3 regions of the Halobacillus sp. 12SKB genome follow, and region 2 is predicted to be linked to each of the others. Evidence: riboswitches for the same ligand, from Rfam matches in the RefSeq annotation. Region 2 holds a riboswitch; each other region holds the start of a gene.
What was found. Region 2 has a riboswitch for S-adenosylmethionine ahead of ACQ4XT_RS14470 (homocysteine S-methyltransferase family protein). Riboswitches for the same ligand answer to the same signal wherever they lie in the genome.

Region 1 (5,692 bases), 1.1 Mb from region 2:
GCCAATTAGACCCTTCCCCCTGTAAAAAGAAACATCGAATATCAGAACACACCATACAGAAGGAGCATATGTAACTAAGGGGAAGTGTGCATTTTGCACTAAATGATTAATAAAATGGAAGATAACGGAATACAGAAAGGTGTATATACACTCCTGATTATAATTTATAAAGAAGAACAGTCCAAAATTACCATTTCATCTACTTATCTACTATAATAAGACCTACTAAAGAAGGAGGGACTACTTTGAAAAAAATCTTTTTATTATTTTTCGCAATCTTTGTACTCATGACTATTCCAGCACTCACAGTGAGCGCTTCGGAATCATACCCGGATTTAGATCAGGTACCATGGGCCAAGAGTGAGATCTTGTATTTAAGCGATCATGGCATCATCAGCGGCTATCCCGATGGATCATTTAAACCGAAGGAAGAAGTGACTCGGGGCCAAGTAGCCTTAATGGTGATCAAAGACTTATATTCAGAAACTGCTCCGCAACAAAGCAATCCATTTGTGGACGTTCCAAAGGGCAAGTATTATACGGATGCGGTTCGTGTCGCGTATGAAAAAGGAATCATTTCTGGATATCCAGACCAAACTTTTAAACCGAATGCATACATAACTCGAGCTGAAGTGGCTCTCATTGTAGACCGTGCGTATTCCATTAATCGTGAAGGAAACCCTAAGGGATTTAGTGATGACCATACATTCCCATGGGCACAGGAAAGTATTTTGGACTTAAATTCTAAAGGGATTATTAGCGGATACACGGATGGAACTTTCAAACCAGGAAATGATATTACGCGTGCTGCATTTGCCAAAGTGTTAGGTGCGACTATCAATCCAGAGTTTCGTGTACCAGGTTCACCTGCACGATTGGAAACTTCGTTTGACGGCCTTCACCGTTCTTATAAACTTCGGGTCTTTGCAGATCATGAGAAAACGACAATCAATGACTTGCCTTGGGCTGGAGCCAACGAAGGGGACATTCTCTATTCAGGCTATTATGAAATGACATTACAACTAGGCGACTCCTCGCCGATGGATCAAAAAGTTGCCATTGGGGACTTTACTTACAACGAATCACAAGAAAATTTGTATGTCCTTGATAGTAACCCTGATGTATTAGTTGCAACAGAAGTTCAGAGCTCCAATGTGACGTGTGGACAATTATTCTATGCTAAAAATGGAGAGATGAATAGAATTGGAGTTATGGATACAGATAACTCTATGTTCTGCTTCGCACAAGACGGAATCAAGCATGTAAAAGAAAACCATTTCCAAACCATTATTTATAACAATTCAACCTGGTCATTCTTTATTAATGATTGGGAAATTAATTTTGAAAATGGAGCAGCCACGAATACAGCAACCTATGAAGTCAAAGACCAACAAGGATGGAATGTCTTTGACCGTTTCATGAATGATCCTGATTATTATTACAATCCTTAAACATTCCCTTTCTCAACAGAAACAGCGTAGCACCCTAAATAGGATGCTACGCTGTTTCCATTTCATCATTTTTAAGATTACTCTAATCCATTTATTGCTGACTTTAGTTTACTATCCACTTCCTCATTTCCAAGTTCATAAAATACCAAGATGTTTTTATGCGTGTACTTTTCGTGTTCAACGACTCCAGCTGCAGCTGATTTTTCTTCAAAATCATCCATTCCTTCTTTTCGTTCATCTGTAGATGGAAATACATAAATAGAAAGTGTATCACCATCTATAAAAAATGCTTCGGGCGAAACACCGTTTAACTCTCTAGTGAAAGCATTGAAGCTTGGTAAATCTGCATCCTCTAGAACCAATCCTTGATCTGTGATAGCGATTTGCACCTCTTCTAGTATGATAAGGGCTTCATCTGCTACGCTGTGTTGGCTGCAAGCACTAAGAGCGAAAATGATGAATACGTAAAAGAATATCTTTTTAATCATATAGTTACCTCCTGTGAATATCCCTCCTGACCTTAAGTCATCTAGAAGACCAATACATATGAATAAACCTAAAATAAATAGCGTAGTATCACCCACAAGGAGTTCGATACTACGCCATCCTTCAGTTCGCTAATACGATTAGAGAAGCCAACAACACCTATTAAACCATAGTACTTCGCTTTCCTACAGTTTCCTTACACTTTGAGTTAAGTTGTAAAAAGGTGGAGGGGGAATCTATTATTGTTTCAAATTAAATCCATATAAATACTCGACCAACTTGTTAAATTCATCATCAGAGGAACACTCGATTTGTAGATCAATAAAAGTCATCACAACTTCTTCATCCTCAAACGGGAAATGGCTGTTATCTACATTGGTTAGGATCTCCCGCTTGGATAATCCCTTTTTAAGTAAAACATCAACGGCCTGCTTCATCGAAGATACTTCTGCCATGTGTATGCCCCCTTATTTGAAATCTTTCCTCGCTTCTGCATTCATTCGTCAGGTTCTTTTGAATGTTAGGAATAGCGAGGATGACAAGAATTAAAATAGATTCTTGTACTACATATTTACTACACGATTCATCCAAATTCCTGCTTATCCTAGAAAACGACTTTTACAATTAAGAACAAACCTAGGTAATGATCAAACACATAAGCTTCAAAAAACATAATCACATATAAAGTCGAAAAAGATATGAAACACCAGTGAAACCCCCTGCTGTTATGCTGTCTTTTCGTTTTCTAATACGCTTGAGATTAGGCACCAAATAAAATTAATTTTCACACTTTTCTATAAAATGCATTGACACTGATCCTTTCCCTTGCTAACATGGCACTTAACCAAATAACGAAAGAACATCTTATCCAGAGAGGTGGAGGGACTGGCCCTGTGAAACCCGGCAACCGCTATATTCATAGCATGGTGCCAAATCCTACTGAGTGAACGCTCAGGAAGATAAGAGATTTACATAATCTCGAGCCTCTCTATCCTTGATAGAGAGGTTTTATATTTTCCAATTAAATACTTATTTCTTATCCAGAGAGGCAGAGGGACTGGCCCGTTGACGCCCGGCAACCATCAAGCATTAGCTTGATAAGGTGCTAATTCCTGCAGGAGATGTTCCTGGAAGATAAGAAGAGCCAAGAGCCCTCTTCTTATTTCTTGTGAAGAGGGCTCTTTCTATTTTAGAAAAAGGAGTGGCTACATAGATGAGTACTGTACTTTTAGATGGCATCCGTACCCCTTTCGGAAAGTGGAAAGGGGCTTTGAAGAAAAAATCCGCAGCAGAACTTGGATCGCACGCGCTAAACGCTCTACTTGAGAGAAATCCGATAGTCAAACAGGCGGATGGTGTGCTTCTTGCCCAAGTAATCCAGGCTGGGGGTGGCCAAAACCCTGCCCGGCAAGTCGCTTATAAGTCAGGAGTAGACATCGGTTCACCCGCTATCACATTGAACAATGTCTGCTTAGGAGGAATCGCTACAATCGCGGATGCCTCCCGCAGGCTGCAATTGAACGAGGGAGAATTATACATCGTCGGTGGATTCGACTCGATGACGAACGCTCCTCATACCGCTCCTGTACGTGCTTCTTCAGGACTCGGTCATAGCATCCTCAAAGACACGTTACTGAACGACGGTTTATGGTGCGCCTTAACCGATGTCTCGATGGGAGCTCTCACCGATGAGAAAAACCGCTCCTTCGAAATCAGTCGTGAGGAACAGGATGAGTATGCCGCTCTATCCCAGCAACGAGCATCTCTTGCTCAGGAAAAAGGATGGTTCCAACCTGAAATCGCTCCTTTTACAGGATTACTCGGGGAAGATGAAGGCATCCGCAAAGAAACGACAGTCGAAAAGTTATCCAGCCTCTCCCCCGCCTTTTCCAATGAAGGCACGATTACGGCAGGCAACGCTTCTCAAATGACGGACGGGGCGAGTATTGGGATCGTTACCACCAAAGAGAAAGCAGAATCACTCGGACAGAATCCTCTTGCCGAAATGATCGACTGGTCAGAGATTGCCGGACCAGATCCGAGTTTACAAACCAAACCATCGCAAGCGATCCAGGAACTATTAGACAGACACCAATTGACGACCGAAGATATCGATCTATTTGAAATCAATGAAGCTTTTGCCAGTGTCGTGATTGCGAGCTGCCGGGATCTTGGCATCGATTATGACCGGGTCAATGTCAATGGTGGCGCGATCGCTCTTGGTCATCCATTAGGCGGCACAGGCTTCCGGCTCGTTTTGACCCTTGCTCATGAACTGAAACGGCGCGGCGGAGGAAAAGGCATCGCTTCCCTTTGCGGCGGTGGCGGCCAGGGAATGGCCATCTTAATTGAAGTTCCTCATTCATAACTCGAAAGGAGACAAACCCAATGAGTACAACCATCACAGCTCAGCCTTCCCCTTACCTATGGGAACCATCGAGCGAACGAATAGAACAATCGCATATCAAAGCTTTTGCTGAATATACCGGCCAGCCGCTTTTCCCTTACGAACGGTTCCACCGCTGGTCCGTTTCCCACCTTACTGAATTTTGGTCAGCGGTGTGGGATTATGCGGGAATTATCGGAGAAAAGGGAGACCGTGTGTTTGTCCCAGGTCCTTCCATGCCGGATAGTATCTGGTTTCCGGAAGCACGGTTGAACTTCGCTGAAAACCTGCTGCGCGGTTCTCTTAATCGAATCGTTGCCTATGAAGCAAATGAGGAAGGCGTTCAACGAAGCGTCACTTTACATGAGCTAAGGCAATCCGTTGCCAAAGCTCAGGAAGGGTTAAAGCGATTAGGTGTACAGGAAGGCGATTGTGTGGCCGGGGTCACGACGAACGATATCCAAGGGTTGGTCGCCTTGCTTGCGACCACTTCACTCGGGGCGACATGGACCTCCTGTTCCCCCGACTTTGGGACGAAAGGAATCGTCGATCGCATCGGTCAGGTGAAACCAAAAGTATTGATCGCTACTCTCTCCTATCAATATAAGCAAAAGCCATTCCAGATCGAAGAAAAAATCAAGCAGACGACGGAGCACCTCGAAGGACTGTCTGCACTTGTCACTTTCGGAGGAGAGACAAATATCGAAGGAATTAAATCTCTTTCTTGGAACAAGCTTTGCACCAATGATGCAGTAGAGCCAACGTTCCAATCCGTTCCTTTCAATCACCCTTTATATATTTTATATACATCGGGAACGACGGGGCTGCCGAAAGCAATCGTCCATTCGGTCGGCGGCACCCTGCTTCAACATGTGAAAGAGCATCAGTTCCATTGCGATCTCCAGCAAAATGATGTGTTGTTCTGGTACACCAATACCGCCTGGATGATGTATCCATGGCTCGTTTCTGGGTTGGCCAGTGAAGCGGCCATCCTGTTGTATGACGGCTCTCCCGTAAGAAAGGATTCCCTCACCCATTTGTGGGACATTGCGGATGAAGTCGGCATCACCCATTTCGGTACAAGTCCTAAATACCTCGATACATTAATGAAAGCAGGCGTAGATCTGAAAAATAGTCATTCGCTTGATTCCTTGAAAAGTCTGCTATCCTGCGGGGCTCCCTTAGCACCTGAGCAATACAACTGGATTTACCAAGCCATCAAACAGGATCTGTTCCTTGCATCCATTTCAGGAGGAACAGAAATTATCGGCTGTTTTGTGATGGGCTCTCCCGTTCATCCTCTGAAGCAAGGCGAAATCGCATGCAAAGCGTTAGGGATGGCGGTGGATGTATTGGATGAGCGAGGAGC
Region 2 (5,692 bases):
ATCCTTTCCTTTCACATTCTTTCACAACCCAATGGGCTGCCTTCTGACCTAATTTATTCCCCTGATGCTCTTCTATGGTTTCTATATCCAATCCGTGCACATGTCCAGCTACAAATCCAGAAAAACATAAGCTGACAATCTTGTTTTGGTAGAGAATACCGTACCCCGTCCCTTTTTGAAAAAATTCCATGGGAGAAGGCCAGAATTCTAATATTTTCGAGTGTAAAAAACCTATATTTTCCAGATAATGATCCTGATTGTCAAAAACATCTTTGGTGACTTTAAATGTTATGTATTCTTGTTTAATCGCAGGTTCCTTTTGATTGATCGCCTGAGGTTTTTTCCAACTTATAGACATTCTGATTTGATTTCTCCATGTCACGATGACCAAAGACCTTCTCAATCGTCTTCTCCCATCCGGGATGATGACCGATGGCTATAAAATTACGTACATTCAGCTTCTTTGCTTCAGGAAATATGACTTCTTCTATAAAACCGTTGATATGGTCATTAAATGGCTCATTTCCTTCATCTCCAATAAAGAAGAAACCATCATGGTTCCCCAGCCAGATCAGTCCTGTTTGAGGAGCATCGGTATCATCTACAAAAATCCGACCTGGATTATTCCCTTCTATGACCGCTTGAACTTCTAAATGTCCATCATCGTTTGTTAACTTTCCGCATTTATAGAATTCTGCTTTATTAAGTTCACGGATCATTCTTACTCCTCCTCCTGATCGCTTAAGTCCGCCACATACTTTTACTGCATTTCCGATAAAAGAAAGCTTTCATACCGTCAATCTCTGAGGTTTGATTGATCTGGGTTGGAGAAAGTTACAATCAACCCTTTGAAGTTCCAATCATTTAACATATTCTATATTTCTCTTCTGTTCGCTAATGTCCAAACCAGGATGGTATTCCTTAACCAATTCCATAACCTCTTCAATTAAACCTTCTAACTCTTTCACACCGCTTGCCGGGTCCCCTATCCATGTTTTGTTCATGCGAGCATGGAGATTTTCCGGTTTGATTTCCATCCGTTCGATATTATTTTCCATCCATTTAAAGACAGGGTGGTGGACATACATACGATTCAGGCCAAACAAAACGCCGAACAATTTCTTCTGCACTCCACACAGGACATCATAGAGCATCAACCAGTCCTGACGTTTCAAGAGAGCTTCCCGGTTATTCCAGCGATTCCCCAGCCATAGATTTTCTGCAATCATCCGTGCTGAAAGTTCGAAAGGATAGACAGCCAACCTGTTCTTCCATTCAGTGATTTTTCCTTCCCCGCAGAGACTTACACCATCATGGATGGAAGCTACTATACATTGTTTGTCATAATCGGTATCGTGTTCATCCACCACATCGGAAATGAAGCGTTCTACTGATTCAACCAAAAAGCTGCTGATTTCAAATTTAACGCCGTCCCGGGTTAAGTAGGCTTCCGACCATTCTTCATCTTCATAAGGATGATAAGACAGAATGGTGCCACCTATTTGCTCAATGGGAGATTTCCGCTCATGATCCGTCGGGGGATTGGACCATAAAATATGTAATTCAATATCTGAATGTTCATCATCTAGGTTTTTAGACACAGAACCAGCAAGTAGAATGGCTTTAACCTTTGGGTTCTCTTCATACAGAGCGGCCATATCTATTGATTGTTTGAATAAATCCAATTTCATTCCAACCTCCAATTGTTACGTTACATAACTTTTTCAACATATAGATTGTTGTTCGAAATCAATAGTTCACTCCTGAATCAACGACCAATCGAGGCGGCGACGTCGTGAGCTTCGCGTTTACCCCAAACGGTACACCATAATTCGGCTGGCAATGACCAAAGTGAAAGTTCTCAACAACAGGAAATGGAGAACCGGCGAAGAAACGGTGAAGCACTTTTTTCAACTCCGTTTCTTCTTCTGTTTCCACCTGGAAATTCCCTAATACGACACCTTGAACGTCATTGAAGACACCCGCTTGTTTAAGATGAGTAAGCTTCAAATCGATAAGAAACGGTGGTTCTGCAACTTCCTCAAGTAGTAAGATGGCGCCAGCTGTGTCCACTTGGTAAGGCGTGCCCAAACCGTTGGTGAGGAGTGTTAAATTCCCTCCCACTAAACGTCCCTCTCCCGTACCATGGGCGAGCGTGTTGAGAGTTGATCGGTTAGAATCATAGGTCATCATCTCGCCTGTAAACAGAGATGAAAACGATGATACTGTCTCTTTTGTTCGCTGTTCATCATTAAGATCAGAGGCCACCATAGGCCCGTGGAAAGTCACCAGACCACTGAAATTGTAAATAGCATGAAGCAGGTACGTTAAATCACTGTATCCCCAGAATATTTTAGGGTTACTTTTTATCTTTTCGTAATCAATCATAGGTGCAAGCTTCGCTGTGCCGAACCCTCCATTGGTGCAAAAAATTCCGCGGATTGCAGGGTCGTTAAAGGCCTCATGTAAATCAGCAAGTCGCTTTTGATCGACCGTTGCATGCTCTTCATCGGTTTGGAACACATGGCGTCCAATGATGACTTCAAGATCCATTTTTTCCAACACACGTATCCCCTGGCTTAATTGCTCCCGATCCGGAGGTCCCGCCGGTGCAATCACTGCTACCCGATCCCCCTCTTGTAAAGCACGGGGGTTAATCATAATATCCCTCACTTTCTGGTTAATGGAAATGGAACAACGATTAAGCTAAGTTGAATTTCATCTCCATTTTTCTACTCTTTGTTGTCATCCCCATAGACCGATAAAATTCTATGGCAGCAGTATTTTCCTCAGATACTCCCAGTTCAACACGATCGACCTTGAGGCTACGTCCGAAATCAAAAACGTGGGCAACTAGTTTTTTTCCAATCCCCTTGTTTCTATGCATTTCAGAAACGCATAAACTATGGATAGATAAAACCTTTCTCGCTTTGACAAAAGAATTCTCAGGTGTTTCCTCTTCCTTAGTCACTACAACTCCCACGATCTCATTGCTTAAGATAGCCACAAACATGTGCTGTTTGTTATCCATCACCTGGCTTTCAAAGAACTCTCTCTCGACTGGAGTTGCATTCTCTTTGTACAAATCCGGTCTTACACGAACGTGGAATTCATGAACCTGCCTAAATAGAGGCAGCAATGACTCATAATCGCTCTCCTCGGCTCTTCGAATAGATAGATCCATTTTCTCTCCCCCTAGTCACTTACTTGCCCTACTTATTCAACTTAGATATTTTTATTAGTCCGCCGATTTTTTGATAAAAAAAGGAACGTTCGTGCCATCATCACTGGTATCCAGGCATGACAAGGTTGGTAATGAAACAAGCGCTTTTATACTTCAGTATATTTCTCTCATGCCATTCATCAATCTCTTAAGCTTGACTGGTATGGTTGAGGGATTAAACCATAGGTAAGGGAACGGTTCTTTCGTTCAATTGCGGGCTCATAAAAGGTAGGACCTGTTTAAGTCTTCAAACCAAGATTACCATAAGTTTCTTTTTTTGTGGAAAGAGCTCAGGTACTTTTAAACAGAATCCCGAAACTTTTTCTGAAAATTCCATTGATTCTTCTTTCATTTTCCTGTATTGTAAATCGCAAGCGAAATGATAAACTCCACTTTTGATTTGAGGATACGCTTTACGACGTGTCCAACTGCTTTTCCTAAAACTACATAATTATGAAACTTATCCAGAGAGGTGTAGGGACTGGCCCTTTGATACCTCAGCAACCAGCCATTGGCACGGTGCTAAATCCAGAAGGTAGTTGTTCTACCTTGAAGATAAGGAGACTCTTTATACACAAAGGACCCCTTATCCAAGGAGGTCCTTTATTTTTTTGAAGAAAATGATTTCTGAACAGAGTTGAACCAATGTCAGCTCATGCAAGGCAGAAAGTCAGCGTGTCCCTGTCAGAAGGGGCTAGCTTTCTAATAAAAGACTCATACAAAATGGAAAGGTTGTGGAATGAAATGAAACGATCATTAGAACAGAGATTACAGGATGGACCCGTCATTTGTGGAGAAGGATACTTATTCGAACTGGAGCGCCGCGGCTATTTACAGGCCGGCTCCTTTGTACCTGAAGTAGCCCTTGATAACCCACAGGCATTGAAACAGACGTACCGTGACTTTATGCTCGCAGGCTCGGACGTCGTCTTGGCCTTCACCTATAACGGCCACCGAGAGAAAATGAGAATCATCGGCAAAGAGGACCTATTAGAGCCGCTTAACCGTCAGGCCATCCGCCTGGCCAAAGAAGTAGCTCAGGAGCACCCGGAGGAAGAAGCCCTTGTTGCCGGGAACATTTCCAACACGAACTTGTTCAACCCTGATGATCCTGAAGCTGTTGAAAAAACAAGAAGCATGTTTGGGGAGATGATCGGCTGGTGTAAGGAAGAAGGCGTGGATTTTGTGAATGGCGAGACCTTCTATTATTACGAAGAAGCGCTGATTGCTCTCGAGGAAATTCAAAAACAAGATTTGCCTGCCGTGATCACATTCGGTCTGATGGGGGAAAATATTCTCCGGGATGGCTATGAAGTGGAAGAAGCCTGCCGCTTATTAGAAGAAAAAGGCGCGCTTGTCGTCGGTATGAACTGCTTCCGCGGCCCAGCGACAATGCAGCCATATGTAGAAAAGATCCGTCAAACAGTGGACGGTTATGTAGGTGCCCTTCCCATCCCTTACCGCACGACGGAAGAACACCCGACCTTCTTCAACCTGCCGGACGGGGGCTGTGCCTGTACACTTCCAACGGAAACCACGTTCCCAACGTCCCTGGACCCGCTCTACACGAACAGGTATGAACTTGCGGAATGGGCCAAAGAAGCGCACAGCATTGGTGTGAACTACCTGGGACTCTGCTGTGGAGCTTCTCCTGCCATGCTTCGTGAAGTAGCAGAATCCGTCGGCCGTACAGCTGTAAACTCCAGGTATTCCCCGGATATGGAAAAACACTTCCTGTTCGGCAATGACGACACGCTGCAGGATCACATCACCTCTTATAAGACTAAAGCGTGAGTCAAACGCCTGTCCGAAATACGGACAGGCGTTTTTTTAAGTTTCACCTATTTGCATTACTTTACGCGGAACAAAGGGTCATCCAGCATTCCGCTTTCTATCTGAGGCTATGTACTAGACTGCAATTCCCTTCCATTACAGGAGCTTTCAGTCTTCCTATAGTGCAGTTCATGACACGTACTGGTTTTAGTAACGGTTTCAGTAGTCAGAAAGAGCTGGATCAAGGCATAACAAAAAAATGACCTTACCTGACTGTTAACGTAATGATGGGATAAAAGCGGGGGCATTTTTGTAGGAATGGTAGAAAAGGAGGATTCCAGAGGAGATCAACTCTGAAGAAAAAATAAGGATTGGATTAGAAAATATCTATTTTAATCTTTGATTGATCCGATCCAATCCTTCTACTTTCGCTTTTTCCACATTCAATTCTCTTTTTAATAATACATTTTCCGCTGTCATCCCCGCTAATATAGAAATGCCAATCAGCGACCTTAATACCTCAGGCTCAGGGATAATATAAGTAACGGCGAAAACTGAAGCTGCCGCCCCGATAAGGAAATCTGCCAGGAACCCTAAATAAATTCCCTTGGGCCGTTTTCTTTTTTTAGGGAAGATCAGCACCTTTCCATTTCTCATTAAATGAGAGACAATGCCTGTCATCCCCCCGATACACCC
Region 3 (5,692 bases), 390 kb from region 2:
CTGCATACCGCATCGCCGCGTTGAAAACAGCCAAGGTGACTCTTTCTTTTGGATAGTATTGATCAAGAAGGACTTGATAGCTCTTCATCCGGACATCACTCGGAATGTCATCGCTTTTCGTTTCACCCACCAATGGATTTAAGAACAATCCGTCCACCGTCTCCAGCGCAGCTTTTTGGATGTATTCGTGTGCTCTATGGACAGGATTCCGTGTTTGGAAGCCAACAACTTTTTTCCACCCAAGTTTTTGAAAAAGCTCTCTTGTTTCTTCCGGATCCAGATAGAATGTTTTTTCATGTTCGTAAGGAGGTCTTTGAAATACCTCGATTTCGCCTGCTGCATACCAATCTGCCCGTTTGTATAATTTGTTCACGCCAGGGTGCGCAGAATCTGTCGTTAAGTATACGCTTTGAGCTTCTTTTTCCTTATCCGGTTTAAACCGACCCGTTATGTTGATCGTCCCATACACGATACCGTCCTTGACCAACCGGGCTTTGTTTCCAAGCGTGCGTGCTTGTGCTGCTGTGATCGGGAGGGTAATAGGTATACTCCATGGGGTGCCATCCTTCAATCTCATCGTATCGACAACAGATTCATAGTCTTCCTTGTTCAAAAATCCTTTTAAAGGACTATAAGCACCGTTTGCAATTAATCCGACATCACTTAGGGCCATGGAATCAAGCTCGATGATATCTTCCGGCCACTCCTCTGGTTTCGTTTCCTTCCACCTGTTAACAAGTACACCACCGTGCGGGGTTATCATTGACATAATAATTCCTCCTTCATGAATGTTCCTCTCCCAAAGATTCCGTCGTGTGTAACCCACATTCAGATTTATTGAACCCTTTCCATCTTCCCGTCCTCCCATCATCGTCAGCAGGGGCGGTACATGGGATGCACCCCACACTCGGATAGTTTTGATCATGTAATTCATTGTAATCCAACCTATTTAATCGGATATATTGCCATACGTCTGCCCATGACCAGTGAATCAAGGGGCATACTTTGATGGATTTGAATCTCTCATCCTTATTTATAAAATTCGTTTTCTGACGACTGGGGGACTGTTCACGTCTGAGCCCAGACATCCATGCCGTTCTTCCCCTGAGGGCATCTTCGAGCGGTTTAATTTTACGAATGTAACAACATTGGTCAGGATTCCGTTTCCAAAGGGCGGAACCGTACTGCCCGGCTTGTTCTTCCAGCGTAATTTCAGGTTTTTTCATCCTTATGTTTAACTTCGGATACCTTTTTTTCACTTTTTCTATCAGTTGATAAGTTTCTTGAAAATGGAGATCTGTATCTAGGAAGACAACTTCAGCATCTGGTTTCTCCTTGGAAATCAAATCGATGAGAACGATCCCTTCTGCTCCGAAACTGCAGGCATACACAAGATCCTCATATTGAGTATAGGCCCAACGAATGACCTCCTCCGCTCCTTTCGTATCGTCGTCTTTCGGTTGATCACCTTTAAATGGATTTTCAAAAGATTGGTAGGTAACAGATGGTTGTTTCATTTCCTCCTCCTTTCTAAAAAGAAAAAATGCCTTTCTCCGCGATAAGAAGAAAGGCATTTACGAATAAACGTAAACTACATTCTCCTTATCTTCTCAAGTGCTTAACACTTGCTGGAATTGGCACAGTACCTGTATAGATCCGTTGCCGAGGCTTCAAAGGGCCAGTCCCTCCACCTCTCTAGATAAGAAAAGGTATGAAATTTTCTGAAAAACAAGTTGATACAAATCATATGCTCCATATCCTCATATGTCAATGCCTTTTCAGGAAAATCAAAAAAATTCTGATTTTTTATACTATATGATTGACAAACAAAACCATGTCCGTTAGTTTTAGAATTATTCTTCAATTACACATACAATCCTTATGAAGAGTCGGGGGAGGAACCTGGTCTGACGATCCCGCAGCAACCTGGAAAAGGTGCTCATTCCAGCAGCCAAAAGGCTGAAAGATAAGGTGTGGGTACTCCTCCTTCTTTCAGATGGGGGAGTTTTATTTTTTTGATTATAAAACCAAGTAAATACATAGGAATAATAAAATATCTTCAAAACATGGATTGATTAAAAGGAGTGGTGTATTTTGCATAAATTGACGATTTTTGCTTTTATTGGTTTTATAGCCCAATTAATGGATGGAGCACTTGGCATGGGTTTTGGACTCAGCTCATCAACCATCCTCCTATCGTACGGCCTTGCTCCTGCTGTAGCCTCGGCTTCTATTCATATGTCGCAGATTGCCACAACGGCTGTTTCGGGATTTTCCCACTATAAGTTTGGCAATATCGACAAACGACTTGTCATGTCGATCGCAATTCCTGGAGCCATCAGTGCCTTTTTAGGAGCAGCATTTTTAAGCTATATCCCAGGAGAATTCATAAGACCGTACATATCCATATTCCTACTCACACTAGGGGGTTATATCGTAGTTCGTTTTCTATGCTTCTCGAAAAAAACTCACGTTAAAGAAAAGAAGGCAGTAAACAAACGTTTCCTCTTGCCACTTGGAATAGCAGGAGGCTTTTTGGATAGCGTCGGCGGGGGAGGATGGGGACCGGTGAATACTCCCGCGCTTCTTTCTCAATCGGGAATCGCTCCTAGAAAAGTTATAGGAACGGTGGACACGAGCGAATTTCTGGTAACGATTTCTGCAACGGCTGGTTTCTTAATCTTTTTAGGGCACCATTCATTCAGCTGGCTGCTCATTGCCTCGTTCGTTATTGGTGGTGTTATAGCTGCACCCATTGCCGCCTGGCTTGTCAAAATCCTCCCTTCTGCTATTCTTGGAGTATTAGCTGGAGGTTTTATTATCCTTACCAATGCAAGGACTTTACTATCTTCTATCCAAGTCAGTAATTCGACTTTAACATTTGTCTACACTTCACTGATCTCCGGCTATCTCTTAGTTATCTTTGTATCAATAAGAAATCACCTTCGAGTCAAAGTGGTTCAAAAGCAAGCATAAAAAAACGCAGCTCCTGGAGCTGCGTTTCTGAACGACTTATTCTATTGAGAAGATATAGGAATATATCGGCTGTCCACCGTTGTGGATCTCCACTTCCAAATCTTCGTATGTTTCTTCAATGAATGACTCAAGTTCTGCAATCTCTTTTTCGTCGGCCTCTTCACCAGTTAAGATGGTCAGAATTTCATCTTCATCCTCATCGATCATTTGGTTCAACAGCGTTTTAGCCGTCGTCAACGCATTTTTGTCTGTGGATGAGATTTTACCATCGGCAATTCCCATGAAATGGCCTTTGGAAATATCCAACCCATCAATTTGCGTATCTCTGACGGCATACGTAATTTGTCCTGTTTTCACTTCAGACATAAGGCTGAGCATTTCTTCTTTATTTCCATCCAGATCTGCTTCCGGATTGAAGCCAAGAAGTGCGCTCATTCCTTGAGGAATGGTTTTTGATGGAATGACAGCAACCTCTACATCCGCTAATTCTGCCGCTTGTTCAGCAGCCATGACGATATTCTTGTTATTCGGCAAGATGAGTACACGTTTCGCATGTGCTTCTTTAATCGCTTCCGAAAGATCTTGAGTACTTGGGTTCATGGTTTGACCGCCTTGAATGACAACAGTAGCTCCAAGACTCTCAAACAATTTCTTGATTCCGTCTCCCATGCTTACCGTGACGATTCCGTACTCTGCTTTTTCCTCTGATTTGGGCTTGGCTTTCTTTTTGTCACCAACGATCGACGTATGCTGCTCACGCATATTCTCGATCTTCATATTGACAAGACTACCGTATCTTTGCCCCAAGGTCATGGCTTCACCTGGGTATTCCACGTGTACATGGACTTTGATCAAGTCTTCATCAGAGACGACAAGCAGAGAATCTCCCATTTCACTAAGCTCATTTCGAAAAGCTTCTTCATCATATGGGTGTTCAGCAAGTTTATCTTCCTCAAATTTAACCATGAATTCTGTACAATAGCCAAATTCTATATCTTCTGTATTCATGAAGTCCTGATTTAACTTGTGGTGCTCAGCGCTGACCATGTCATCCATCGATACAGTATCTTCAAGATCAGGAAGTTCTTCTCCTTTTAAGTTGGATAGGAAACCTTCATAAATCGTGACAAGGCCCTGTCCACCACTATCCACCACGCCTACTTCCTTCAATACTGGAAGCAGTTCAGGCGTGTGCTTCAATGATTTCTTCGCTGCTTGAACGACTGCTTCAATAAACGGAATGAAGTCTTCCTCTTTTTCAGCTATCTCGACAGAAGCTTCGGCTGTTTCTCTTGCTACAGTAAGAATGGTTCCTTCCACAGGTTTCATGACAGCTTTATATGCTGTATTGGCTCCGCCTTGAAGAGCGTCTGAAAAGTCTTTGGTTGTTATGACTTCTTTGTCTTCAATTGTCTTTGAAAAACCTCGGAAAATTTGAGATAGAATAACACCTGAGTTTCCACGCGCTCCCATCAAGAGACCTTTGGATAAAGACTGGGCAACTGTTCCTACATGATTCTTATCCACGTTCCGTACTTCTTCTGCTCCAGAAGTCATGGACAGATTCATATTCGTCCCCGTATCTCCATCCGGTACAGGGAAAACATTCAAAGCATCAATCATTTGTGAGTTCTGCTTTAAATGATGAGCTCCTTGCAAGATCATTTCGGCAAGCGTCTTGCCGTCTAACTTTTGTAACGTCACACTTACTTCCTCCTTTGACTACAACCGCGATCTATTCTGTTGTCACACGAACTCCCTGAATGAAAATATTCACAGAATCCACGGACAAACCAACTGTTTTGTTTAGTGTGTATTTTACTTGTGATTGGACATTATTAGCGACTTCGGATATCTTCGTGCCGTAGCTCACGATAATGAACATATCTATATGGAGGCGATCTTCATCCTGTCTGACAACGACGCCTCTGGAAAAATTCTCTTTGCGGAGCATTTCAGATAAACCGTCACGGATCTGATTTTTAGATGCCATACCCACGATGCCGTAGCACTCGACAGCGGCTCCTCCAGCAATCGTTGAAATGACTTCATTGCTAATAGTAATATGACCATATTGGTTATTTAAATCAACAGACATAATAGATCCTCCTTTATTATCCTCATCAATCCTACCCTATTATAACACAAAAAAGCGAAATGAATTTCTGTTCAATAGTAAGAAAATGACCTGGATATCCCTATTATACTGTGTAACAATTCAGTAGTTCTGTCAAGAAAAAATTCTTGATATAATTCTGACTAGATTATTGCAAACACGTTTTCTATATGATAAAGTTACTAAGTATCTGATGATTTATGTATGTAACAGGAGGGATTTTCATGGCACGCAGAAGTGTTCTATCTGGTAAAGGTACACGCTCAGGTAACCACCGTTCACACGCGATGAACGCTAATAAACGTAAATTTAAAGCTAATGTTCAAAAAGTTCGCATCCTTGTGGATGGCAAGCCTCAAAAAGTTTACGTAACAGCACGTGAACTTAAGTCCGGCAAAGTACAACGTGTATAATTGCTGAGACAGAGCTTACGGGCTCATAAAAAAAGCACCCTTCCCGGGTGCTTTTTTTATTTGTCTAACGATAAGTAAACGGGCACTTGTCATGCTCTCCGGAGCTCAGCCCATGTGTACTCCGGAGTTCTCCATTTTGATTTGGTCCTAATCTTTTTTAAATGTACTTATGACTGCGCGCACTAAA

Region 1: it holds a riboswitch for S-adenosylmethionine, as region 2 does, so the genes downstream of both, ACQ4XT_RS08535 (acetyl-CoA C-acyltransferase) here and ACQ4XT_RS14470 (homocysteine S-methyltransferase family protein) in region 2, are expected to answer to the same signal.
Region 3: it holds a riboswitch for S-adenosylmethionine, as region 2 does, so the genes downstream of both, ACQ4XT_RS16475 (sulfite exporter TauE/SafE family protein) here and ACQ4XT_RS14470 (homocysteine S-methyltransferase family protein) in region 2, are expected to answer to the same signal.

The regions. Positions count from the first base shown of each region.
Region 1 is NZ_JBRFWR010000001.1:1,767,442-1,773,133, reverse strand. It holds gene ACQ4XT_RS08550 (S-layer homology domain-containing protein) at 246-1,451, shown strand; gene ACQ4XT_RS08545 (hypothetical protein) at 1,529-1,939, opposite strand; gene ACQ4XT_RS08540 (hypothetical protein) at 2,177-2,392, opposite strand; SAM riboswitch class I at 2,799-2,903, shown strand; SAM riboswitch class I at 2,971-3,078, shown strand; gene ACQ4XT_RS08535 (acetyl-CoA C-acyltransferase) at 3,151-4,305, shown strand; gene ACQ4XT_RS08530 (acetoacetate--CoA ligase) at 4,326-5,692, shown strand, end outside.
Region 2 is NZ_JBRFWR010000001.1:2,912,160-2,917,851, reverse strand. It holds gene ACQ4XT_RS14495 (GNAT family N-acetyltransferase) at 1-358, opposite strand, end outside; gene ACQ4XT_RS14490 (GNAT family N-acetyltransferase) at 303-719, opposite strand; gene ACQ4XT_RS14485 (DUF4037 domain-containing protein) at 861-1,685, opposite strand; gene ACQ4XT_RS14480 (S66 peptidase family protein) at 1,750-2,661, opposite strand; gene ACQ4XT_RS14475 (GNAT family N-acetyltransferase) at 2,702-3,184, opposite strand; SAM riboswitch class I at 3,681-3,785, shown strand; gene ACQ4XT_RS14470 (homocysteine S-methyltransferase family protein) at 3,968-5,017, shown strand; gene ACQ4XT_RS14465 (DUF4257 domain-containing protein) at 5,384-5,692, opposite strand, start outside.
Region 3 is NZ_JBRFWR010000001.1:3,301,496-3,307,187, forward strand. It holds gene sat (sulfate adenylyltransferase) at 1-769, opposite strand, end outside; gene ACQ4XT_RS16470 (phosphoadenylyl-sulfate reductase) at 783-1,517, opposite strand; SAM riboswitch class I at 1,600-1,706, opposite strand; SAM riboswitch class I at 1,877-1,973, shown strand; gene ACQ4XT_RS16475 (sulfite exporter TauE/SafE family protein) at 2,095-2,976, shown strand; gene fakA (fatty acid kinase ATP-binding subunit FakA) at 3,013-4,680, opposite strand; gene ACQ4XT_RS16485 (Asp23/Gls24 family envelope stress response protein) at 4,712-5,074, opposite strand; gene rpmB (50S ribosomal protein L28) at 5,317-5,505, shown strand; gene spoVM (stage V sporulation protein SpoVM) at 5,653-5,692, opposite strand, start outside.